Linked DNA regions of Cycloclasticus pugetii PS-1. The protein of the gene in region 2 interacts with the protein of the main gene of each other region in a pairwise test. Links are inferred from orthologs where the notes say so. Each region holds a gene or a part of one and is shown on either strand. Other genes may lie near its edges. The genes, in order: cysE and cysK.

What was found.
Region 1: the proteins of cysK (region 2) and cysE interact in binary tests that used the Escherichia coli proteins (3 or more experiments, as listed by UniProt). The link is inferred for Cycloclasticus pugetii PS-1 from one-to-one orthologs.

Annotation. Positions count from the first base shown.
Region 1 is NZ_ARVU01000001.1:1,308,529-1,320,770, reverse strand. Bases 8,751-11,671 are described here. They hold cysE (serine O-acetyltransferase), read left to right. Parts: upstream 8,751-9,777; coding sequence 9,778-10,566; downstream 10,567-11,671. Other genes in these bases: CYCPU_RS0106325 (cysteine desulfurase family protein), read left to right, coding at 10,581-11,671; CYCPU_RS0106335 (RNA methyltransferase), read left to right, coding at 8,950-9,708; CYCPU_RS0106340 (inositol monophosphatase family protein), read right to left, coding at 8,751-8,891. In the rest of the region: CYCPU_RS0106385 (MerR family transcriptional regulator), read right to left, coding at 1-139; CYCPU_RS12150 (GDCCVxC domain-containing (seleno)protein), read left to right, coding at 187-441; CYCPU_RS0106380 (hypothetical protein), read left to right, coding at 438-836; CYCPU_RS0106375 (heavy-metal-associated domain-containing protein), read left to right, coding at 847-1,128; CYCPU_RS0106370 (hypothetical protein), read left to right, coding at 1,118-1,840; tRNA preQ1(34) S-adenosylmethionine ribosyltransferase-isomerase QueA, read left to right, coding at 2,658-3,686; tRNA guanosine(34) transglycosylase Tgt, read left to right, coding at 3,688-4,803; preprotein translocase subunit YajC, read left to right, coding at 4,840-5,199; protein translocase subunit SecD, read left to right, coding at 5,221-7,080; protein translocase subunit SecF, read left to right, coding at 7,084-8,019; more of CYCPU_RS0106340, read right to left, coding at 8,091-8,750; more of CYCPU_RS0106325, read left to right, coding at 11,672-11,699; CYCPU_RS0106320 (SDR family NAD(P)-dependent oxidoreductase), read right to left, coding at 11,687-12,242.
Region 2 is NZ_ARVU01000001.1:1,723,858-1,736,082, reverse strand. The notes cover bases 3,470-6,373. They hold cysK (cysteine synthase A), read left to right. Parts: upstream 3,470-4,359; coding sequence 4,360-5,388; downstream 5,389-6,373. Other genes in these bases: CYCPU_RS0108385 (peptidase U32 family protein), read left to right, coding at 5,514-6,373; CYCPU_RS0108395 (pyridoxal phosphate-dependent decarboxylase family protein), read left to right, coding at 3,470-4,323. Outside these bases: CYCPU_RS0108405 (cation-translocating P-type ATPase), read left to right, coding at 1-1,000; CYCPU_RS0108400 (hypothetical protein), read right to left, coding at 1,359-2,465; more of CYCPU_RS0108395, read left to right, coding at 2,881-3,469; more of CYCPU_RS0108385, read left to right, coding at 6,374-7,793; CYCPU_RS0108380 (hypothetical protein), read left to right, coding at 7,975-8,169; CYCPU_RS0108375 (VF530 family protein), read right to left, coding at 8,382-8,852; CYCPU_RS0108370 (hypothetical protein), read right to left, coding at 9,088-9,366; CYCPU_RS0108365 (DUF6662 family protein), read left to right, coding at 9,518-10,441; CYCPU_RS0108360 (FMN-binding protein), read left to right, coding at 10,441-10,971; CYCPU_RS0108355 (hypothetical protein), read left to right, coding at 11,023-11,493; CYCPU_RS0108350 (PepSY domain-containing protein), read left to right, coding at 11,468-11,998; CYCPU_RS0108345 (DUF2490 domain-containing protein), read left to right, coding at 12,044-12,225.

The DNA.
Region 1 (12,242 bases), 420 kb from region 2 along the record:
CCCGATGCCCGCCTTCCGTGCGCTGCGGTGTTGGCATCAGACCGATTTTCTCATAGTAGCGCACTGTTTCGACCTTACACTGGCCCGCGCGGGCCAGATCTCCGACTCCGAAGGGTGCCTTGGCTGAACGTTCTTGCATATAAATCACATGAACCTGTAGTTACTACAGATTTTATACTAGCACTAATGGCTCAAAATGATAGAGGTATGCCGATGACAACCATGCTTGAATCTGAGCTTATGTGCCCTGAATGTGGCCACAAAACAGTGGAAATTATGCCGGAAGATGCCTGCATGTATTTCTTTCAATGTCCCCAGTGTTCTGTGGTATTGAAGCCTGTGGCGGGCGACTGCTGCGTATTTTGTTCTTATGGCAGTATTCCCTGTCCACCGGTCCAGAAGACCAATGAATCCAGCGAAAAAACAGGATGTTGTCGATGAATAGGGAATCTGGCGAGGGCTCCAAAAAAGCGTTGGGGTGGTTGGCTCTCTTTGCTTCCACCGGAACCTTGCTTTGCTGCGCGCTACCTATCCTATTGGTCAGCATTGGTATGGGAGCAGTCGTCGCGTCTTTAACTAGCCAATTTCCCGTGTTGGTCACGTTGGCATCCTATGAGTCGTGGATGTTTGGTGGTTCAGCCCTGATTTTGGGGGTTGCTGCATGGGTGCTCTGGAAAAGCCCTGTTAGTTGCCCTGCTGATCCAGTTTTGGCTGACCGCTGCAAGAGAGCGCAGATCTGGAATCGCCGCATTTTTTTTCTGGCTTTGGTGGTGTGGTCGGTAGGATTTACTGCTGCCTTTTTGTTATTGCCCCTCAGGAACCTGTTGGGCATTTAGGGAGGTTAAGATGAAAACCATAACCTTATTGATACTGTTAGTGGGCATCGCATTTCCCGCCACAGTATTTTCGGAGACCTTGGAAATTGATATCAACGGTATGACGTGTGCGTTCTGCGTCGACAGCTTGCAACGTAAATTGGGCAAGTTACCTGAAATTGCCCAGGTAGATGTTAGCTTAAAAAACAAAAAGGTTAGGGTCGATACTGGTGATAAAAAGGCCGATATTGATGCAATCAAACAGGCAATCATTGATTCAGGTTTTACGCCGGTCAAGGTTCATGTCAAATAGATGGGCGATTTTACTGTGGATCGGTTTGCTTGAGCTGTGTTTTCAGTCGAGCGCGTTGGGTATGGGGTTGCGCTCTTTCGTGGCGCTACCGGTAGAGAAGGGCGGTACGGTCTTACGTGGTATTGTTAGTCACGACAATGAAACCAATATTAACCAGCTAACAGCCAACTTGGCCTATGGTATCGATCACAAAAAGACGCTGTTATTTGGTGTTCCTTATCGCCTGTCATCCGGTGATGATAAACAGCTAGGTGATTTTAGCCTGCTATACCGGCAGATTGTTTCTCAGGGGGATGACCCTAAAGGCACGCGTCGTATAGGGCTATTGGGTGGTGCAGTGATTCCAACTGATAGTTCACGGGATGGGGCGTTTCAAGCTGGTGCAGTAGCTACTTGGTTTCGGGATAAGAACGAATGGGATATTGATGCTCTATATCAGCGAGGTACCGGTGATCGACGGGATTCAGCACGCTATGATCTATCCTGGCAGCATCGATTGATGCCAGCGGTGTATCCAGAGTGGGGGATTCAGTCAGAGTTGTATGGAGTCGTTGAGCTGGGTGGCCGCTGGCAAAAGGGGGCTTCGATGGTTCACCAATTCACCTTGGGCCTGCAGTGGACACAAGGGCGCTGGGTACTAGAGGGAGGCGTTATTCAGGACCTGAATGGTCCGGATGCTACCGGTTTCTTGCTCAGCATACGGTTTCATTGAGATAAAGAGTTTACTGATTATGCAAATTGTTGCATTTTGAGCCTGCTGTATATCGTTAGGTTGATTACCTATCATTACCCGACGATCACGGGAATTACTCCTGTTTGTATCCCCAGTGTATCCCAAGGCTTTATCTAGGATCTGGAGTAGGAAATAATCCGTTGCGTTTATGTGAAGGGGAAGATGGTACCAGAGGCCGGACTCGAACCGGCACACCCGTGAAGGCGGGGGATTTTGACATTAACCTACCATCTTTCGATGCTAGCCAGACTATATCATCACCCTAATATACTTAGGGGCTGGACGCTGTTTCACTTGGGTTCTAATCCAAGCTACTTCCTGTTATTAAGCCATCTCGCAACAGCTCAGGTAGTCGTTGAACCTTCCGTCTCAGACGGCTTGGCTGCTGATTGTCGTATCTATTTCTAGACTTAGAGTTTCCAGCAATTCATCCAGTTTTTCTCACTCGCGATTGCTCACGAGGGGGACTCAGTTTTTTAAAGACACTGGCTTTCGCTTATCCCCTGTGTCTACCAATTTCACCACTCTGGCACTAAATACATTTATTGTCTGCCGACAGTCCTTTTTTATACTACCCGCAAATCCTTTCACAGGTACACCACAGAAAAGCTTAATTTCCACTTGGGATACAAAATCGCTTGAGAATTTTGAATCCGGCGCGTCTACCAGTTCCGCCACCCCGGCAAATAAGTGTGGGCATTATAGACAGTTTCAAATTCAAACTCTATTAAAATTTTAATTTAATAGCCTGTTTTGCGCTCGCTGATGAGGGTCGTTCCTGTTAAGATCCGTCGCCATGAAAAAAAGTGACTTTAATTACGACTTGCCCAATGAATTGATTGCTCGCTACCCATTAGAGAAGCGGGTTGATAGCCGTTTGCTGGTGGTGGGTGAGAATGACTTTTCCGACAAGGTTTTTGCTGATCTGCCGATGTTATTGAGAGAAGGGGATCTGTTAGTTTTTAACAATACCCGCGTTATTGCTGCGCGCCTGTTCGGCCATAAAGAAACAGGCGGTAAGTTAGAGATCCTTATTGAGCGTGTTATGGGGGATAAGACGGCGTTGGCACATGTTCGTTGCAGTAAATCACCCAAAGCCGGTACCCACATTATTTTAAATGATGGTTATAAGTGTTTGGTTGATGGTCGTGAAGGCGATTTGTTTCAACTTACGTTTGATGACTCGATTGATACTGTGTTGAAGGCCATCGGGCATATGCCATTACCACCTTATATTGATAGGGACGATGAAACGCTGGATATTGAACGCTATCAAACGGTGTTTGGTCGTAAACCTGGGGCAGTTGCTGCGCCAACAGCAGGGCTGCACTTTGATGAGCGCCTGCTTGACGACATAAAATCACTTGGGGTGAACTTTGCTTATGTCACCTTGCACGTTGGTAGTGGTACTTTTCAGCCGGTTAGAGAAGAAAACCTTGCTGACCATATTATGCATAAAGAATGGCTAACGGTAGATGAACAAACGGTTCAACAAATTGAAGCGACTAAAAAAAATGGTGGGCGTGTTATTGCTGTGGGTACAACGGCGATGCGTTCATTAGAGTCTGCAGCAAAAGAGGGGGCTATTAAGCCTTTTACAGGCGATACAGATTTATTTATTACGCCGGGTTACCACTTTAATGTGGTGGATGCGATGGTAACGAATTTTCATTTGCCTGAATCTACTTTATTAATGTTAGTGAGTGCATTTTCTGGTTATCAGCGAATGAAATTGGCGTATCAACATGCAATAGCCCAACGGTATCGGTTTTTTAGCTATGGTGATGCTATGTTTTTAACAAAAATGTCAGATACAACTGAATAATATGAAATTTAATTTATTAAATACCGATGCTAAGGCCCGCCGTGCACGTTTAACGTTTGACCGCGGTACTATTGAAACCCCCGCTTTTATGCCCGTAGGCACGTACGGTACGGTTAAAGCAATGGCACCAGAGGAGTTATTAGACACCGGTGCTGAAATAGTGCTCGGTAATACGTTTCACTTAATGTTGCGTCCGGGTGTGGAGGTTATTGAAGCGCATGGTGACTTGCATGACTTCATGAACTGGCAAAAGCCTATTTTGACTGACTCCGGTGGCTTTCAAGTATTTAGCTTGGATGAAATGCGTAAAATTACAGAGAAGGGTGTTCATTTTCGTTCCCCGGTGGATGGCCGAAAAGTATTTATGGGGCCTGAAGAGTCAATGCAAGTGCAACGGCAATTAGGCTCGGATATTGTAATGATTTTTGACGAATGTACACCGTACCCAGCCACTGAAGAAGAAGCGCGTATATCTATGGAGTTATCGCTACGCTGGGCCAAGCGAAGTAAAGATGCTCATGGCGATAACCCTTCGGCTTTATTTGGTATTGTTCAAGGAGGTATGTATGAAAATTTACGTGATAGGTCATTAGAAGCGCTGAAGCAAATTGATTTTGATGGCTTTGCGATTGGCGGTTTGTCTGTTGGTGAGCCTAAAGACGACCGTGAGCGAGTTTTGGAACATATTGTTCCGGCTATGCCCAGTGATAAACCGCGCTATTTGATGGGCGTGGGTAAACCCGAAGATATTGTTGAAGCGGTGTTAAAAGGCATTGATATGTTTGATTGTGTTATGCCAACACGGAATGCACGTAATGGTTATTTGTTTACCCGTAAAGGCTTAGTGAAAATAAGAAATGAAAAGTATCAATTTGATACCAAGCCAGTTGATGAGGCATGTGAGTGTTATACCTGTAAGAATTATTCGCGTTCCTACTTGCGACATTTAGATAAGTGTAAAGAGATTTTAGGCTCGCGTTTAAATACGATTCATAACCTTCATTATTATCAAGACTTGATGCGTGGCTTACGTCAGGCTATTGAGCAAGAGCGCTTGTTAGAATTTGTGGATGATTTTTATGAGCAGCAAGGCAAAACACGAGATGCTGTGGCATAATGCGTGATTGAGTTAATTCATTAATAAGGAAAAAATATGTTAGATTTTTTAGTTTCAAACGCCATCGCAGCAGATACCGCAGCCGCAACTCAAGAAGCAGCAGCACCAGGGTTCGAAGGATTACTTTTTCCAATTGCGTTAATTGTTATTTTTTACTTTCTTTTAATTCGTCCTCAACAAAAGCGTAATAAAGAACACAAGCAACTTGTTGCAGGCGCTAAGAAAGGCGACGAAATTGTAACCAATGGTGGTTTGCTGGGTAAAATTACAGAAGTGGATGATCATTTTATTACACTTGAAATTGCGCCTAATACATCGGTTCAAGTGATGAAGACTTCAATTTCAACGGTAATGCCTAAAGGCACATACGCATCTGCTGGAAAAGCAAAAAAATAAACTGCCAAACGAGTTATTGTTATGACGAATCATTTTCCTGCTTGGAAGAACTTAATGATAATAATGGCGTTAGTTGTTGCTATTATTTACGCACTACCAAATCTTTACGGTGAAGACCCTTCTGTACAAATTTCGCCTTTGCGTGGTGCGGTCATCAACAGTTCTGTTTTAGCTGATGTAAAAGATCAGCTAGCACAAAATGGTGTTGCCTTATTAAAAGGTGAGTTGAATGACAGCCAAATTTTGTTGCGCTTCAAGCATTCGAATGATCAACTTAAGGCGGTTGATATTATTAAGTCGGTCTTAGGGAATAACTATGTTGTGGCTCTTAATTTGGCGCCAACAACCCCTCAATGGTTGCGTTCGTTAAATGCAGCGCCTATGTATTTAGGCTTGGATTTAAGAGGTGGTGTGCATTTCTTACTGGAAGTGGATATGCAAGCTGCTGAGAAGCAAGCAGTAGACCGTGGTGCGGCTGATTTTCGCCAATATTTGCGCGAAAATAAATTGCGTTATCTAAGCGTTATGGTCAATGGCCACAATGTTGGTATTAAATTTAGAAACCAACAGATTCATGACGAGGCGATCAGCAAATTGGAGTCTCAGTTCCGTACTTGGGACTTTAAGCCTGAAGTTAGCGAGTCCTCAACGCCCACCTTAACGGCAACGATGTCAGATGATGAGTTAATGGACGTAAGAAACTATGCTGTTCAGCAAAATATCATTACGTTAAAAAATCGTGTTAATGAGTTAGGTGTTGCAGAGCCTGTTATTCAAAGACAGGGTGAAAGCCGTATTGTTGTTGAATTACCTGGTGTCCAGGACACGGCTCGTGCAAAAGAGATTTTAGGTGCAACCGCAACACTTGAGTATCATCTGGTTGATACGCAAAATTCAGTGTCATCTGCATTAGCTGGAAGAGTGCCGATTGGTTCTAAGTTATATAACCGTCGAGATGGTGGCCAAATCCTGTTGAAAAAACAGGTTATTGTGACCGGTAATGAGATTGTAGATGCTTCATCAGGGATAGAAGGTGATACAGGCTCCGCAATGGTTTCTGTGTCATTAGATGGTCCGGGTGGTAAAAAAATGAGCAAAACCACACGAGAAAATATTGGTAAACCAATGGCGGTTGTATTTATTGAAAATAGAACCGATATAAAAATGGTTAACGGCGAGCCGGTACGCTACAAAACAGTCGTCGAGGAAGTGATTAATGTGGCGACCATTCGTGGGCACTTTAGTAACCGTTTTCAAACAACAGGCTTAGATAATTCAGCTGAAGCACGTGATCTAGCTTTATTATTAAGAGCAGGTGCCTTGGCTGCGCCGATTGATATTGTTGAAGAGCGCACGGTTGGGCCAAGCCTAGGGCAAGATAATATTGATAAAGGCTTCAATTCTGTGATGATTGGTTTTGTTTTAGTCTTAATTTTTATGGCTATTTATTACAAGACATTCGGCCTTTTTGCCGATGTGGCCTTGGCCTTTAATCTGGTTTTTATCGTTGCTGTATTGTCACTCTTGCAAGCCACGTTAACGCTGCCTGGAATTGCCGGCATTGTGCTAACAGTGGGGATGGCGGTAGATGCTAATGTGCTAATTTTTGAGCGCATTAAAGAGGAGATTAAAAATGGAAACTCACCTCAAGCTAGTATTGCGGCGGGCTACGATAAAGCCTTTTCTACCATTGCGGATGCAAATATCACGACATTGATTGCCGCGATTATCCTTTTCGGTTTTGGTACAGGGCCTATTAAAGGTTTCGCTATTACCTTAAGTATCGGTATTTTAACCTCTATGTTCACCGCTATTATTGGTACGCGTGCATTAGTCAATGTGACTTTTGGTAGTCGTCAAATAGAAAAACTGAAGATTTAAATTATGAGTAATCAACATACAATCAAGATTGATTTTCTAAGTAAACGTAAAATAGCGCTTATTTTTTCTACTCTATTAATTATTGTTTCTATCGCTTCTTTAGCGACCATGGGGTTAAAAAAAGGGATTGATTTTACTGGTGGAACGTTGGTAGAGCTTAGCTTTCCCGAAGCAGTTGAGCTGGAAAGTTTAAGGAATTTGTTAACAGAGGCTAATTTTAGTGGCGCTGTGGTACAACATTTTGGTTCATCAAAAGAAGTGCTCATCCGCTTATTACCAAATGATGCGTTAAATACTGCAGCGTTAAGTAATAAGGTGTTGGCTGCGGTGAATGAGAATTTCTCACAACAAGGTGAGTTAAGACGGGCAGAATTTGTTGGCCCACAAGTTGGTGAAGAGTTACAAGAAGATGGCGGTTTGGCACTATTATATGCCTTAATCTGTATCCTGATTTATGTCGCTATTCGCTTTGAATATCGCTTTGGCTTAGGCTCTGTGGCGGCACTGGCGCACGACGTTATTATTACCCTTGGTTTCTTTTCTGTTTTTCAGTTTGAATTTGATTTAACAGTACTGGCGGCTATTTTAGCGATTATTGGTTATTCATTGAACGATACTATTGTTGTGTTTGATCGTGTAAGAGAAAACTTTAGAACATTGCGAAAAGGCTCACCGGTTGATGTTGTTAATATCTCGTTAAACCAGACGTTTACTCGAACCGTGATGACCTCGCTAACAACTTTGTTAGTGTTAATGGCATTGTTTGTTTTAGGTGGTGAAATTATTCATGACTTTGCACTTGCGCTGATTGTTGGCGTGTTAATTGGTACCTATTCTTCTATTTATGTTGCTAGCCCCATAACGCTTGCCTTGGGAGTGACGAAAGAAGACCTGATGGTTGTTAAGGTTGATCAAGATGAGTTAGATAAAATTCCTTGATGAGCTGATAATTGGTAATAAAAAAGCCGCTTTTATAGCGGCTTTTTTATTGATCAAGTTTTGTGTGTTGTTTAACTGTTAATTACTTTTTCTGCATGCGGTGTAATTTTGTTTAATAAGGCCTGATGCATTTTAGGGTTGCCACAAACAATGTTACCTGTTTTGTGGAAATCGTGATTATTAGAAAAATCACTAACAACACCACCAGCCTCTTGAATGAGTAAGACGCCAGCAGCAAAATCCCAAGGTTTTAGACCGATTTCAAAAAAACCATCTAGTTTTCCAGCAGCTACATAAGCTAAATCTAAAGAAGCAGCTCCTGCACGTCTAACACCAGAGGTGGAAGAGAAAATATCACGAAAGATATCGAGGTAAGGTTCAATATCTTTATCGTTCTTAAAAGGGAAGCCAGTGCCTAGAAATGAACCTTCGATTTTTCGTTGTCGGCCAACACGAAGACGTCTGTTGTTCAGCATTGCCCCTTTACCACGTGTTGCAGTAAATAGGTCTTGACGAACAGGGTCGTAAATTACGGCTTGCTCTACGGTATCGCCTCTTTTTAAAGCAATAGATACCGCATAATGCGGAAAACCGTGTATAAAATTCGTGGTTCCATCAAGAGGGTCTATAATCCAAATATATTCAGCGTCTTGATTTAGATAGCCAGATTCTTCGGCTAAAACACCGTGATCGGGATAAGCACTTAATAAGATATTAATAATTTCTTCTTCAGCACGCCGGTCAATTTCTGTGGCGTAATCATTTTGATTTTTAATAGTTATCTTAAGTGTGTCAATTGAGTCAGCTGAACGTATTATAATATCGCCTGCTTGCCTTGCTGCCCTAATGGCAATATTTAACATTGGGTGCATGATGATGCCTAACTATTTATGTGGCGCAAGGATAACAGATACAGCCGGAGGATGTCTTTTGAAAGTCGATGAAAATAACGAAATATTGTCAAATATAAGGATTGTGTTGGTACAAACTTCACATCCTGGGAATATAGGCGCAACAGCGCGGGCCATGAAAAATATGGGGCTTAGTGATTTAGCCTTAGTTAACCCTAAAATATTTCCGAGTTCTGAGGCCACCTCACGTGCGTCTGGTGCCGATGATATTTTGGCAACAGCAAATGTTTATAATAGTTTAAAAGAAGCCTTGGAGCCGTGTGAGTTAGTCTTGGGGGCTAGCGCTAGAATTAGGCATTTGGGTTGGTCAGAGGTTGGCCCTAAAAAAGGCAGTGAATTGGCCATTGCATCGGCAAAGAATGCAAAGGTTGCGTTGGTGTTTGGCCGAGAAAACTCCGGGCTCACGAATGAAGAGTTGGAATTGTGTCAGCACTTATTACATATTCCAACTAATCCAAATTTTAGTTCATTAAACGTTGCATCTGCTGTGCAAGTGTTATGTTATGAGGTGTATTCAGCAGTGATAGGTGAACAGGTAATTGAATCACCTGATGTTGAAGATAGGCCTGCAACCAGCCAAGAGTTTGAAGGTTTTTTTGAGCACCTTTTAAAGACGCTTGAGAAAACAGATTTTCTACAGCTCTATAAAACTAAAAGGCTGCAACAACGCATCAGGCGTATTTTTTACCGTTCTGAACTTAATCGAACAGAGGTGAATATCCTACGTGGCGTGTTAACGGCAATCAATAATAAGATAGATGGAATCAAAAAAGCCTAACGTTGTAAAAAAATGTGTTAATAAAATCACGCACGTTAGAATAGAGTCACTATTAAATAAAAAAGCATTATGTTTAACCAATTAAAAGAAGATATTAATATAGTTTTTGACAGGGATCCTGCGGCACGTAGCAAAATTGAAGTGATCATGACCTACCCCGGGTTTCATGCGCTCCTGCTTCATCGCTTAAATCATTGGCTGTGGGGAGTGAATTTAAAATTTATTTCTCGTTTTATCGCTTATTTTTCACGCTGGTTAACCGGTATAGAAATACATCCTGGTGCGGTGATAGGCAAGCGTTTTTTTATTGATCACGGAATGGGCGTCGTGGTTGGCGAAACAGCTGTTATTGGTGATGATTGTACGCTCTATCATGGGGTGACCTTAGGTGGTACGAGTTGGAAAAAGGGTAAGCGACACCCTACGCTAGGTAATGGTGTGGTCGTAGGTGCTGGTGCTAAAGTGCTGGGGCCGATAGAGATAGGTGATAATGCCAGGATTGGCTCTAATGCGGTTGTTGTTAGATCGGTGTCTGCTGACACCACAATCGTCGGTATACCCGGTCGTGTTGCAACCACTGATTCTGTTAAACCAAGCCCTGAGCAAGAAGAGATGGCTAAAAAAATTGGTTTTGACGCATACGGCGCCTCTCAAGAACTACCTGACCCAGTGGCGGTAGCTATTAATAGTATGTTGGAGCATATCCACACAATGGATAAAGAAATGGAACGCATGTGCCATGAAATAAAATCATTGGGTGGTGGAATGGATGATCGGTCGGTCGAAGAAATTAACAGTGAACCAGTTGATGATGGAACAGGTTCTACTTGTCCAGAAGCGCGAGCTAAAGAAGGCTAGAATTTAGAACACTGATGATTTATTTTGATAATAACGCGACATCGCCGATAGATCCTCTTGTTTTTGAAGCGATGGAGCCATTCTTAACGACCTTTTATGGTAACCCTTCCAGTTTGCACAGACACGGGCGGGTGGTTAAAACAGCGATTGAACAAGCAAGGCAACAAGTGGCTAACCTTGTTAATGTGAGTGCTGAGCAAGTTATTTTTACCAGTGGTGGAACCGAGGCAAATAATCTTTGTATCTCAGCGGCTGTTTGTTCGAACAAACAACACCTTTTATTGGGCGCTACAGAGCACCCTTCTGTGGTTGAGCCAATACGCCAGTTATCAAAAAAAGGTTTCTTTTTTGATCAATTAGCCGTTGATGATAATGGCCTGATCTCAATAGATACACTAAAACGTGGTCTTAGCGAGGACACTGGCCTAGTGAGTATTATGCAGGCTAATAATGAAACTGGTGTGCTTCAAAATATAGCACCATTAGCTGCGTTGGCTAAAGAAAAGGGTGCTATTGTTCATACGGATGCGGTTCAATCAGTTGGTAAAATACCCGTTGATTTTAATGCATTGGGTGTCAATTTAATGTCTATATCAGGTCATAAAATTTATGGCCCAAAAGGTGTTGGCGCGGTTATTCACGATAAAAAAACGTCGTTAATGCCTATGCTTTATGGTGGTGGGCAAGAAATGAATATTAGGCCCGGTACTGAAAATGCTGCGGCTATTATTGGTTTTGGGCGAGCAGCTGAGTTAGCCCAACAAACGCTGGATAATCGCTCTAGGCACTTGTTAGCTCTTCAGCAAGCATTAGAAGCAGGGGTTAAAGGCATTGAAGGGGTGAGGGTAGTTGCTTCAGATGTTGACCGTCTACCCAATACAAGTCAATTGCTTATTGAATCGGTTGATGGGGAAATGCTTTTGATGCAGCTTGACCAAAAAGGCGTGGCAATCTCAAGTGGTTCAGCCTGTTCAAGCAATAGTAAAAGCCCAAGCGCCGTATTAACGGCGATGGGCGTGCCCGATAAGCGAGCCCTAAGTGCTATTCGTGTAAGTTTGGGGCAACAAAACACTCAACAAGAAGTAGCAGAGTTTGTTTCAATCTTAAAGTCGGTTGTGACTCAGTCGGCTTGATGTGAAAAGCACTGGCCAGACTTCTCGCTAAGAATAACGTTAATCAAGTTATTGGCTAATTCAGTGGGCGAGCTTAGGTTTTTTTCGTCTTCAGCTGGATGTGTCTTCTTTCTAATCGGTAACATACTGGGGCCTGGAATGAAGACATTACTGACCACAGTGGTCGCTTCTAGCTCATCTGCTAACATGGTGCAGAAAGATTCAAGTGCCACCTTGGAAACACCGTATGCGCCCCAGTAGGCTTTTCCTTGGCGAGCAGAGGAATCAGAAATAAAAGTGATAGATGGTTGTTTAGCCTGATGTAAAAGTGGCAAGCAAACTTTGCTTAGTAACACGGCTGAGTTTAAATTAACCTGTAGAACTTTCTGCCAGATCGAGCCTTCTTGGCTGCCAATGGGGCCAATGATTCCCATATCACAAGCCGCATGAACTATACCATCTAACCTTTTGAATTCATTATAAATAGATTTTATTAATTGCTGGTAAAGCTCTTCGTCTACTTGGCTTAAATCAAAGGGAACAATAGCAGGCGTTGGGTTGCCG
Region 2 (12,225 bases):
AAATGGTGATGAATTATCAGCATTAGATGAGGCTGGCTTATCGAGCTTGCTGGATGAAAATGAGTTGATATTTGCGCGTATTACACCAGCTCAAAAGTTGCAAATAGTCCAAGCCTTGCAAAAGAAAGATCAAATTGTCACGGTCACCGGTGATGGGGTGAACGACGCGCCTGCGCTTAAAAATGCAGATATGGGCGTAGCAATGGGCTTGATGGGGACAGATGTCGCGAAAGAAGCGAGTAATATGGTGTTAATGGACGATAACTTTGCCACCATTGTGACGGCGATTGAAGAAGGCCGGACTATTTTTGATAATATCAAAAAGTTTATCGCTTATATTTTAACCAGTAATATTCCTCAAATTCTGCCTTTTATCGCCTATGTTTTGTTGGATATCCCGCTGCCACTCACCGTGGTGTTAATACTGGCGATTGATTTAGGCACCGATATTATTCCAGCGCTGGGCTTAGGTTCAGAAAAGCCTGAAACCGATGTGATGAATAAACCGCCACGTGCCAGACATGAGCGGCTCTTAACGCGAAATTTATTGTTTATGAGCTATGGCATTGTCGGCATGATTCAAGCGGCTGCCGGCTTTTTTAGTTATTTTTATATCCTGCTGGATGGCGGCTGGCAATGGGGCAAGGCGTTGGCCGTATCCGATCCGCTGTATCGACAAGCGATTACTGCTTTTTTTGCGTCCATCATTATCTGCCAAATTGCCGATGTATTAATTTGTCGTACACGACGACAAAGTATCTTAACGGTAGGTATTTTTGCCAATAAACTCGTGTTACTGGGTGTTGTGTCAGAGTTGATCTTATTGGCTTTAATTGCCTATGTACCTTTGATGAATACGTTCTTTGGTACCGCGCCGCTGGAATTATGGCAGTTAAGTTTGAGCATTCCGTTTGCCATTACGATTATTATTGCAGATGAAATACGGCGAGTATTTGTAAGGCGCGAGAATCGGTTTGTATTGAAATGGCTGACATGGTGATACTACTATGCCAAGAATAATGGGTACAAAATCAAACAGAGTGATGAGTTAACATGCTCTAGGGTTGTTTTTGATTGATGACGTTTGTTCTGAGGTCAGTTGATGATTTTGATGTATCAACACTGATTTTGTTCGGCTGCTGGTGATGTTATTAAATAATGTTGAGATTTGAAATCTAGCTCGCTGGGCTGCCAGTACATAATATAGCCACTTAATAAGTCATAAACTAACTAAGCCATAAAATTAATTAAGCTTGAATCCAGATTGTTGAGTTGTTGAGAAACAGTGCCTTCTTTCTTCTTGAGAGAAGGCACTGTTATTTCTTTTGGTGACGCTGTTTTTTAGTTAAAGGCTGGTTTTATTTTGCTTTTTTAAGTAACCAAAAATCAAAAAAACCGGATACGAGGAATACCATAGGAAAGGTCACACCTAACATGGCTGTGGCTATCCATAGTTCAAGCTCCCAGCCACCTGCTGGGCCTGATATTAGCTCATGCCCTACGAATAAATAACCGGCATAACTGTAGAGTCGGTACATAACTAAGCCTGCTATAACCGCACAAGCTAATAGCGCAAAACCACGGTAAGGCTGCTTTAAATTAGGGAAGAGGCTAAATTGCATCATATTGTTAACCAAAAAGGCACCAAAAAGCATGCAGACAGGCACTTGAATCATATAGCTCACCTGTTCCATGCCGATAAAGTCAGTAAAAAACCAGCGTACGATGAATGCAAAAAGTAAAACATAGATCGTTCCAATAAGGCCGCGAATAGGCTGCGGGCGGCCCATCGACAGCTTGTTAATAGGCCAAAAGTCAAATAAAGAATGAATAACAATCACCCCTGCCGTTGTAACGGCAAATGTCATAGCCACCCATGAGTCGAATAAGCCTTTCGGGTCAATTTCTGGGTGGTAAAGCGGGTGAACAATCTCGCCGTTGGGTGTGGGGATATGCGCTAATGCGCTGTAGTCAAAAAAGATAAACCAGACAATATAGGCTAAGACATACGTGGCCACTAATGTAACAAGCCCAATGATGACAGGGTTTTTACTCAGTAAAGAAAAAGGCCAAGCATGCCATATCGGAATAAGCCATAAAACAGTCACAACCGTTAGAATCGTATACTGGATAAACATCGGGGTATCGCCATAATTTTGCCCAACCAAGGCGGACAATAACAAGGTGAAGAATGCACCTGCAGCAACAGTAATAAGGGTTAAGCAAATGCCTTTTAGTGGCTGTGGCATATCGCCGATTCGTTTGGGTAAGTTGTTATGCCAAAACAAATTTAAAATGACTTGTGTGGGTGTTGCGCACATAAATGCGATACCCACCCAACCGGTAAAAAAGTGTTGCTCAAAAGGTGCAATACAAAGAGCGGCTAGGGTTAATACAACAATGATACCCATGCTCCCTGATAGTAGGGCAGATGAAAGTGACTGGTTTGCTGCTTGAGTGCTCATGAGGCTCCTTTGATATTATTTTTATCACATAACCATAGACTATCTATAAGTCATATTAAAGTTGAATTTAACGATAAATAGGCTCGTGGGTATTAATTAGGGTTACGCCAATCAATACTAGTATTCCAATTCAGCAACGGGCTCAATATTGATGAATACTTCAATAATCAAGCGATAACACTTGTTCAAGTAACGATCCCATAAAGAGGTTTGTAAATAGTTTGCAGAGCAAGTATCGGTTTAAGTGGGGGCTAAAAGGACAGCTGTGTTGACATCATTAGTGCGGTAAAGGAGACGATAAAGGGTCATTTAAGGCTATAACATGTCTTGCGAAACTGATAATAAAAAACTATGTTGGCGATGAATGCTGCAATGGTAAAGTAGCCCTTTAAAACTCGGAACGTTTGATATTTTAATGTTTGAAGAAAAAGCAGAATGTAATCACCTGCCTGAGTTATTGCAACAGTTAAGCAGTGCCATCGAACAATGCCAGCGATTTGAACAGCCTGATGCCATGTCAACCGTGGACAGTTGGACTACAGCATTAAATCGTCCAGTACCTACGCAAGGTATTGGTGCAAAACAGGTGATTAGTGAATTGGGTTTACATGTGATGCCGAATGGGTCGCAACTGGCTAAACCCGGTTGTACATCCTATATAACAACAGCCGCGACGGATATGGGGTCTATTGCGACATTGGCTGGAATAGTGGCATCACCACAACGTGTTGGCATGACCGCTTTTAACCATTTAGAAGAGGTTGCCTTAAATTGGTTAACTGAAATGTTTGATTTGCCAAAGGGTATGCAAGGCGTTTTTAGCAGTGGCGGCTCTACGGCTAATTTAATAGGCTTAGGCGCGGCTAGGCAGTCTGCCTTTGAAAAAGTTGGTTTAGACCCGGCAAATGACGGTGTTCAGCGCGCTTGTAAAGTGTATGCCACTGAGCATAGTCACCACACCATACACCGTGCAGCTGCTGTGTTGGGTATGGGGCGAAAGGCGATGGTGCATGTGCCTGTTGATAATATGATGAGGCTTTCACCGAGAGAGCTTAAACGTTTATTAATAGAAGATAAAAAGTCCGATGCATTACCAGTGGCTATTGTGGCTAATGCAGGCAGCACGAACACAGGCTCGATTGACCCTTTGCAAGAAATTGGCGAAATTGCACGTGAACATAATATTTGGTTTCATGTTGATGGTGCTTATGGTTTACCCGGCACATTAGATCCACAAGTACATGAATTATATAAGGGGCTGGCATTAGCTGATTCTATTACTGTTGATGCTCATAAATGGTTAGGTGCACCGGTTGGTATTGGGGCGACTTTTGTGCGCGATGTTCAAGCGCAATATAAAACCTTTAACCAAGGCGAAGCAGCTTACCTAGAAACAACAACGGTAAAAAATGAACACATTGAGAACTCAATGGATACCATTGGTTTTCCGTATCATGATTTAGGTGTTGAGCTATCTGCACCTGCTCGAGGTGCCATTGTATGGGCTTTGATTCGTGAAATTGGTGTAGAGGGAATGAAGGCGCGTGTGTGTCGACACAATGCTATGGCGCGACGTGTTGCTGAACGTGTAGAAAAACACCCTCATTTAGAATTAGCATTAAAGCCGACGTTATCGGTATGTTGTTTCCGTTATGTTAATGAAAAAGTAGATGATTTAAATGGCTTAAATAAAAAAATTCACCGTCAACTAATGAAAAATGGTGTCAATATTCCGAGCACCACCATGGTGGATAATAAGCTGGTTATCCGGCCGTGCTTTTTGGGTGCTAGAACAGATTGGCATCATGCTGATGATTTGGTCAATGAAGTGCTTGAAATTGCTCAGGCACTCATTTAATACTAACTAAAGTAGTTCTTAAATAAGGAGATTGATATGGCTCAACGCTACGATAATATTTTACAAACAATAGGTCATACGCCGGTTGTACGGATCAATAAGCTTGGCCCAAAAGGGGTGAATGTTTTTGCCAAAATAGAAGCGTTTAACCCAATGGGGTCGGTTAAAGATCGGCTTGCTTTGGGTGTTATAGAAGATGCTGAGCGTAAAGGTGAGCTAACGCCAGGTCAAACGATTGTAGAAGCGACCAGTGGCAATACCGGTATTGGTTTAGCAATGGTATGTGCACAAAAAGGCTACCCATTGGTGATAACCATGGCCGAGAGTTTTAGCGTAGAACGCAGAAAACTGATGCGCTTTTTAGGCGCAAAAGTGGTGCTAACGCCGGCGCATGAAAAAGGCACGGGCATGGTTAAAAAGGCGGAAGAACTGGCGGCTAAAAATGGCTGGTGGCAATCAAAACAGTTTGAAAACCCAGCAAATGCGCAAATGCATATGAAAACGACGGCAGAAGAAATTCTAGAAGATTTCTCCGATGTAACGCTTGATTATTGGGTCACCGGTTATGGAACAGGCGGGACGTTAAACGGTGTATCAGCCGTATTAAAAGAAAAAAGCCCAGCAACCAAAGTTATTGTCTGTGAGCCGGTAAATGCAGCCTTATTAGGTGGTGGTATTGCGCAAGTTGAAAATGAAAGCCACCCAAGCTTTAACCCTCACCCGATACAAGGTTGGACGCCAGACTTTATTCCCGTGTTAACAAAAGAAGTGGTGGATGCTGGCTCACGTATTGATGAACTGCTATCTATCGATGGCAAAGAGGCCATTCAGTGTGCGAAAGATTTAGCGCAACAAGAAGGTATTTTTGTGGGTATTTCAGCAGGTGCTACCTTAGCTGGGGCTTTGAAAATAGCCGAAACAGCGAAGTCAGGTGCGAATATTTTATGTATGTTGCCAGACACTGGCGAGCGTTATTTAAGTACGCCTTTGTTTGATGATATTTCGATTGAGATGTCAGAGGATGAAATAGCTGTGTCTAAGTCAACACCGGGTTATCAGTTTTAATTCATTATTGGTCTCACGACTAGGGCTTTGCTTATCGAGCAATGAGTTGAAGTGTGACGACTAATAGCCGGTGCAAGTGTTGGATACAGTAGAATAAGCTTTTATAGTCAGACACGATGAATTGAATGAATAAGCAAATAGAGTTATTAGCACCCGGCGGCGATGTAGAAGCAATTAAAGGGGCCATTGTTGCCGGTGCAAATGCTGTTTATTGCGGTTTAGATGTTTTTAATGCACGTAATCGCGCAACCAACCTTTCTTTTGATGAGTTGTGTGGCGTATTACGTTTAGCGCATCAGCACGATTGCGAGGTATTTTTAACGCTCAATGTCGTTATATTGGAGCAAGAATTACCAAGCCTAATCAAACTGTTGAATAAATTAGTGAATAGCGGTCTGGATGGCATTATTGTGCAGGACCTTGGCACATTTAATTTAGTAAAGAAGTATTTTCCAAGTCTTGATTTACACGCCTCAACGCAGTTAACGACGCACAATGAAGGGCAAATACAGTTTTTAAGCAAAATTGGCGCTTCTCGGGTTAATTTATCGCGCGAACTAAACCTTGACGAGGTTAAAAGCCTGACCCGTTTTGCACATGATCATGATGTATTAACCGAAGTTTTTGTACACGGTTCCCTTTGTATAGCTTTTTCTGGTCAGTGTTATTCAAGCTCGGTAAGTGTCGGCAACTCTGGTAACCGTGGGCGGTGTAGCCAAGCGTGCCGAGATGAGTATGAAACCACTGCCACGGGCAATAATTTCCCACTTAATTTAAAAGACAATTCAGCCTATTTTGATTTACCTGAATTAGTGGACGCGGGCGTCGACTCGTTAAAAATAGAAGGACGTATTAAGGGTGCGCATTATGTTTATACGGTGGTGGATAGCTGGCGTAAACAAATGGATAAATTTGAACAAACAGGGCGCTTATTAGAAGACGATTCAAATTTACATAAGGTCTTTAATCGTGATTTCACCAATTCCTTTTTAAAGGGTGATCTGACCAAAGACATGTTTATTGATAATCCCAGAGATCACAGTGTTGAACACGCAGTGACGAAAAGCCAGGCTGTATCGATTGTCCATATTCATAAAGCAAAACAAGATTTGTATGAAGATAAAAATAAAATTGGTGATGAATTAGCCGACAAAATTAAAGGCTTAAATATCGATAAGCAGCAATTGAATTTGGTTTTTTCTGGGCAAGTGGGTGAGCCATTAGTGCTAACTATTCAGGTAAAGACTGCAAATGGGCAAGATGAGACAACACATGTGATCGAATCTGCAGAGCCACTGAAAAACCCAACACAGTCAACACTGGATACCAATGCGATCAAGAAGCGTTTTAAAGGCTTCAATAAGGCGAGATATACGATTGAAGCCATAGACTTTAGTCGTTTAGCAGACAATATTAGCCTGCCATTCAAAGAACTGGCACGGCTAAAAAATAAAGCCGCTTTCCTGCTGAATGATTCTGTTGAGATATTGCGGGATGTCGATGTGCCGCCACTGCTCAATCACCCAAAAGTAGAAGAAGGTTCATCGATAGATAAGAAGCCGTCTATGTCTATTTTAATAGCGGATGAGAAAGACCTGCATTTATGTGAGGTAACACAGGCGGACATTTACTTTAAGTTGCCAGAAAGCTTTAAAAAAGGCTGTACGAAATACATTGATTTATTTCTTCAAAACCCACGTTTAATACCGTGGTTTCCCGCTGTTTTAATTGGTAAAGATTACCAAGAAGCCGTTAATGTCCTAAAACATGTGCGCCCTAAACGTATTGTTACTAATAATACGGGTATTGCCTATAAAGCGTTTGAAATGGGAATAGATTGGGTTGCCGGACCGTTTTTAAACACCACTAATTCATATGCTTTGTTAACCTTGCAAGAAACGCTTAACTGTTCGGGTGCGTTTATTTCTAATGAAATTAATCGTATGCAAATTAAAAATATTGCGCGACCCAAAAATTTCAAATTGCTCTACAGTATTTATCACCCCATTTTAATGATGACCAGTCGACAATGTTTCTTTCAACAAACTGTGGGGTGTAAAAAACCGAGCATTGAAGATGGCTGCATGCTTAAGTGTCAAAAGGCAACGACTATTACCAATGTAAAAGGTGTGTCGTTTGCCATTGATAAGCAAAAAGGTGGCTACCCCAGCATTTACAATGATGAGCAGTTTTTGAACCTAGATGTAGTGAATGATTTGGCTGATTTATTTGATGAATTTTTTATAGATTTAACCAATATCGGTGCAGGGTCAAAAGAAGAGCAGAACAAAACACAATTGATAGATTCTTTTGAGCAAATAATAAGCGGTCAAAAGGCAGCAAAACAACAGCTTAATCAAATGGTTCCTGTCTCGACGATGGCACAATATAGACAAGGCTTATAACAAGCAGCTGAGCTTGTAGTATTGGTTGCTTTGTGTATGCAGTAGTTTAAAAATACTGTGCGCTTAAGCAGTTGAACCACTCAAAAAGTATTTTTTTAAAATAGCCCTTCACGCTAAAATTTTAGTGGGAATAACGGTTATACTAATAGGTCATTAGGCTCATCAATAACTGTATTTAAGTATGAAAAAGATATTATTTATCATCGTAACAAGTTCCTTCTTGATCGGTTGTGATGGACAAGATGGTATGGGCTCAAACCCACTAAGGGCTAAGGCACGTGACATTGAGAACCAGCAAGAACAGGCTGCAGGCCGTGAACAAGAAACAGCGTACGGTTCAGCCATCTCCGATTCGTTTAAAAAAAATAGCGAATAGCCGATACCCAAACACACTGGCAGGCTGCGTGTTTGTTGCAAATAATGATACTGGTTTCCTTAGTCTAGGCGTGTAATTAGCATATTTCGCTTTTAGTAGTTGAGTAGTGCTGTTCAACGCCACATGGGTTTAGACATCGAGCTTTAAGGGTAATATAAAGCAGCCAGCCAGCCCATTTTATGTCACCTAAATAGACATAGCGTAGCTGGGTTTTATCGCCATTTTGCCCAAGGATCCTCAGTATTTTCAGGGCTATAGCTATCTTCGACGGGCGGGCGCTTATTCTCGTGCGTTGTGTGTTGGCCTTTATTATAGGTAGAGGCTTTATTAACACGTTTAGTCTGTAATTGTTCCGCGTCTTCCAAACTTAGCTCAGCTGGTTTCCCGGGCGTTTGATTTGCTGGAACAAGTCGGTCTCTAGGTGGTATTGAGAATTCTTTAGATGATACCTTGGGCAGGTTTTTAAATTCATATAGATAAAATGCCTCAACTTTTTCACGCGCCCAAGTTGTCTTTTTTAGAAACTTAAGGCTCGACGCAATACTCGGGTTAGTCTTAAAGCAATTAATATTCAAATAAGCAAAGAGAATCTCAAAGCCGTAATGCTCGACGATCTCAAGCAGCAGGTTCTTTAAACTAAGGCCATGCAGCGGGTTATTTGTGTAATCAATTGGGTCATTCATGATATTTGTCTTAATTCGGTGGGTTAGGCCTCCATTATACCTGTCAGCAACCGGCGATAGAGTGAAGCGATAAGACTTTTCGTTTAGCTGTACTAACACAGCCGGCACTACCGAGAAAATCGCTACATCATATGTTCAATGCTATTAAATACGGCCTGCTTAATAAATGCTTGGTCAGCTGGAGTCGCATGACATAGGCACCCAAATAAGCAAACCGTATTAGGGTAGAGCAGGGCTAATTAAGTGATGAAAAGCGTGAACTAGTATTACATGCGATTAACCGCCATTTCATAATTAAAGATTGGGCAAAGTATTTTAGTTCAGGGCTGGCATCGGTGTGATCATTAATCATACAGAGGTGTTGATAGGTTGCTTGAGCAAATTTTAACTCCCTAGTTTGTGCATATTTGGTTGTTAAAAACAAAACAGTCGTCTGTAGTTTTTCAATGCTTATGTTTGTCGCCATGTCTGCAATGTTTGATGAAGGGTCTAATGGTGTGCTATTGGATTTCATACAAATACCTTTTTTTGTTAATGAGAATGATTATCATTAATATTTAAAACAAATGGATTGGCGCTGTCAAGAAAATACTTTTAATAATCTTATTGCTAATGAGAATGATTCGTATTACTATTCATTAAAATTATGGAGAGGGATTAATTTTATGAAAAAGTTGTATGCAGTCAGTCTATTGACGTTAGCCAGTGGTGCTTCAGTGGCAGGAGAAAACCAATGGCTATATGCAAAAGGTACAGACACGAGGCCGCAAGGGAGTTATGAGTTCAAACTGAGTGACACAATTAAAGTTGGAAAAAACTCAGGTGATTATGTTGCACATGATATTAGGCCAGAAATTGAGTATGGAATAACGGATAAATTAACTGTAAGCGCTGAGCTGGTGTTTTTTGATCATAACTACTCACTGAATAATTCAGACAATGACCCTATGTTTAGTACACAGGGAGGGGCTGGCAAGCGCTTTGATAAATTTCAGTTTGCAGGGTATGAAGCGGCGCTTAAATATAATATTTTGAGCCCTTATAAAGATGTCATGGGTTTATCTGTAGGCTTGGCTTTTGAGCATAGAGATGCGTACAGATTAGATGGCGCAGATATCGATCAAGATTCGTTAACAACGACATTCTATTTTCAAAAAGACTTTTTAGATGACACACTTATATTTGTTGTTAACCCTAAGGTAGAGCTTGAAAGAAGAAAGTCCCCCGATGTATTAGAGGAAGAGATTTCATTAGAGTTGATGGCGGCTGTTTCATATCGATTTATGCCTAAATGGACGGTCGGCCTTGAGTATCGCTCTCAATCTGATTATTTAAGTGTGCAAGAAAACGGAGAATTCGAAGAAGGTGTGCAGCGCTCTAGTTTTGATTTAACAGATTTTAGATTAGGCGATAGGTATCAAAGTGGCCAATACATAGGTCCAACGCTTCATTATGCGACTCAGCGATGGTGGGCAACAGGCGGTGTGTTGTTTCAGTTCCAAGGGGGCGGCGGCTTTAGTGAAGATGGTAAAAACTTTGATGAGCATGAGAAATACCATGCCGGCGTATCATTCGGTTATGAGTTTTAATGCAAGCGTTAAACGTAAAGTACATACTCGGCTTTATGCTGTTAAGCCTGATTTCAACAGGACACGCGGAAACTTTTTTAACGGTTGAGCAAGCAAAAGGTGAGTTATTTGCTAACACACCGATGAAAAAAATGGATTTAACATTATCTAACGCTCAAGTTGAGGCAATAGAAGATGCGTCGGATATGCGTGTGCTGAGTAATAAATTGAATGCATGGAAAACACAAAGCAACGAGTGGTTTCTTGTAGACCAAGTTATTGGTAAGCATGAAATGATTGATATGGCTGTGGGTATCGATAGTTCAGGCAAGATAAAGGGGCTTAGGGTACTGCGTTATGTTGAAAGTTATGGCAGTGAAGTTCGATATATTAAATGGTTAGATCAGTTTAATGGTCGGGATAGTTCTGAGAAATTATTGTTAGATAAGCAGATTGACAATATTTCGGGTGCAACGCTGTCGTGCCGACATATTACCGATGGAGTAAACCGTTGGACGCATACTTGGCAACAAGTCTTACAGCACTTGTAATACCTACTCGTTTAACAATTAATTTAGTAATAAATATGAGTTATTTACGTCATGGTAACTGTCTATTTTCCTAAACCATATCGTTACGGCCTTTATAGTTTGTTTTTCTTAAGTTGGTTCTCGGGCAGTGGGTTTTTTATTCTTAAAACCTGGTTTCTTCAAGAAGGCAAATATGGACTGGTAAAACATGCTTGGCAATACCCTGCATTGCAAGTTCACGGTGCAATGGCATTTTTAATGATGATTGGCGTGGGCTTTGTTATAGGAGCCCACCTACCCAAAAGTTGGAAAACAAAACAGAAAAGAAAGACAGGTATTTTGCTGCTTACCATGCCCTGCCTTTTGATAATTAGTGGCTATTTATTGTATTACGTAGCAGAAGATACGTTTCGACAATGGCTTGAGTACACCCACTTAGCGATAGGTCTCGTGTTGCCTGTCAGTTTATCTCTTCATGTGTTATTGAAAGTTAAACAGAAAAATGAAAAGCGAAATAATGAAAGTAAATTGGAAAAAATTTAATCGGAAAACGCATTATTGGGGATCAATTTTATGTGCCTTACCTATTTTGGTTGTTATAGGCTCAGGCGTCTTGTTGCTGCTCAAAAAAGATGTAGATTGGATCCAGCCGCCCAGCACTCGCGGAGTGAGTTCTGTTCCTTCAATTACTTTTGATGAAATTCTAGCAACTTCAAAAACAGTAAAACAAGCAAAGGTTAACGGTTGGGCGGATATTGACCGACTGGATGTAAGGCCCAATAAAGGCATTGTTAAAGTTCGAGCGAAGAGCGATTGGGAAATTCAAATAGACACTCAATCTAATGAAATATTGCAAGTGGCCCATCGCCGGTCAGATTTCATTGAGTCAATTCATGATGGTACGTTCTTTCATGATGCTGTAAAGCTATGGGTTTTTTTACCTAGCTCATTGATTTTATTTGTTTTGTGGGTAACGGGGCTATATTTGTTTTTAACGATGCATTTTAAAAAAAGAAGCAGAAAGCGGATAACACACCCTGCAGGATAAAAGATTGGTGTTTATATGTTCGTTAACTTAAATCGATTCATATTAATGAGCCTTGTTGTTTGGTGCTTTTCTTTTAGCTGCTTAGCAACTGAAAGCCAGTTAAAAGTGAATAAAAAAGCCGTCATAAAAGGAGTGGCTTTTAAAGGTGATATAGAAGCCCGAAGAGATAAAGGCATATTGCATAGAAAGCATGCAGATATTGGCGTGAGACTTCCTTTGGCGATAAA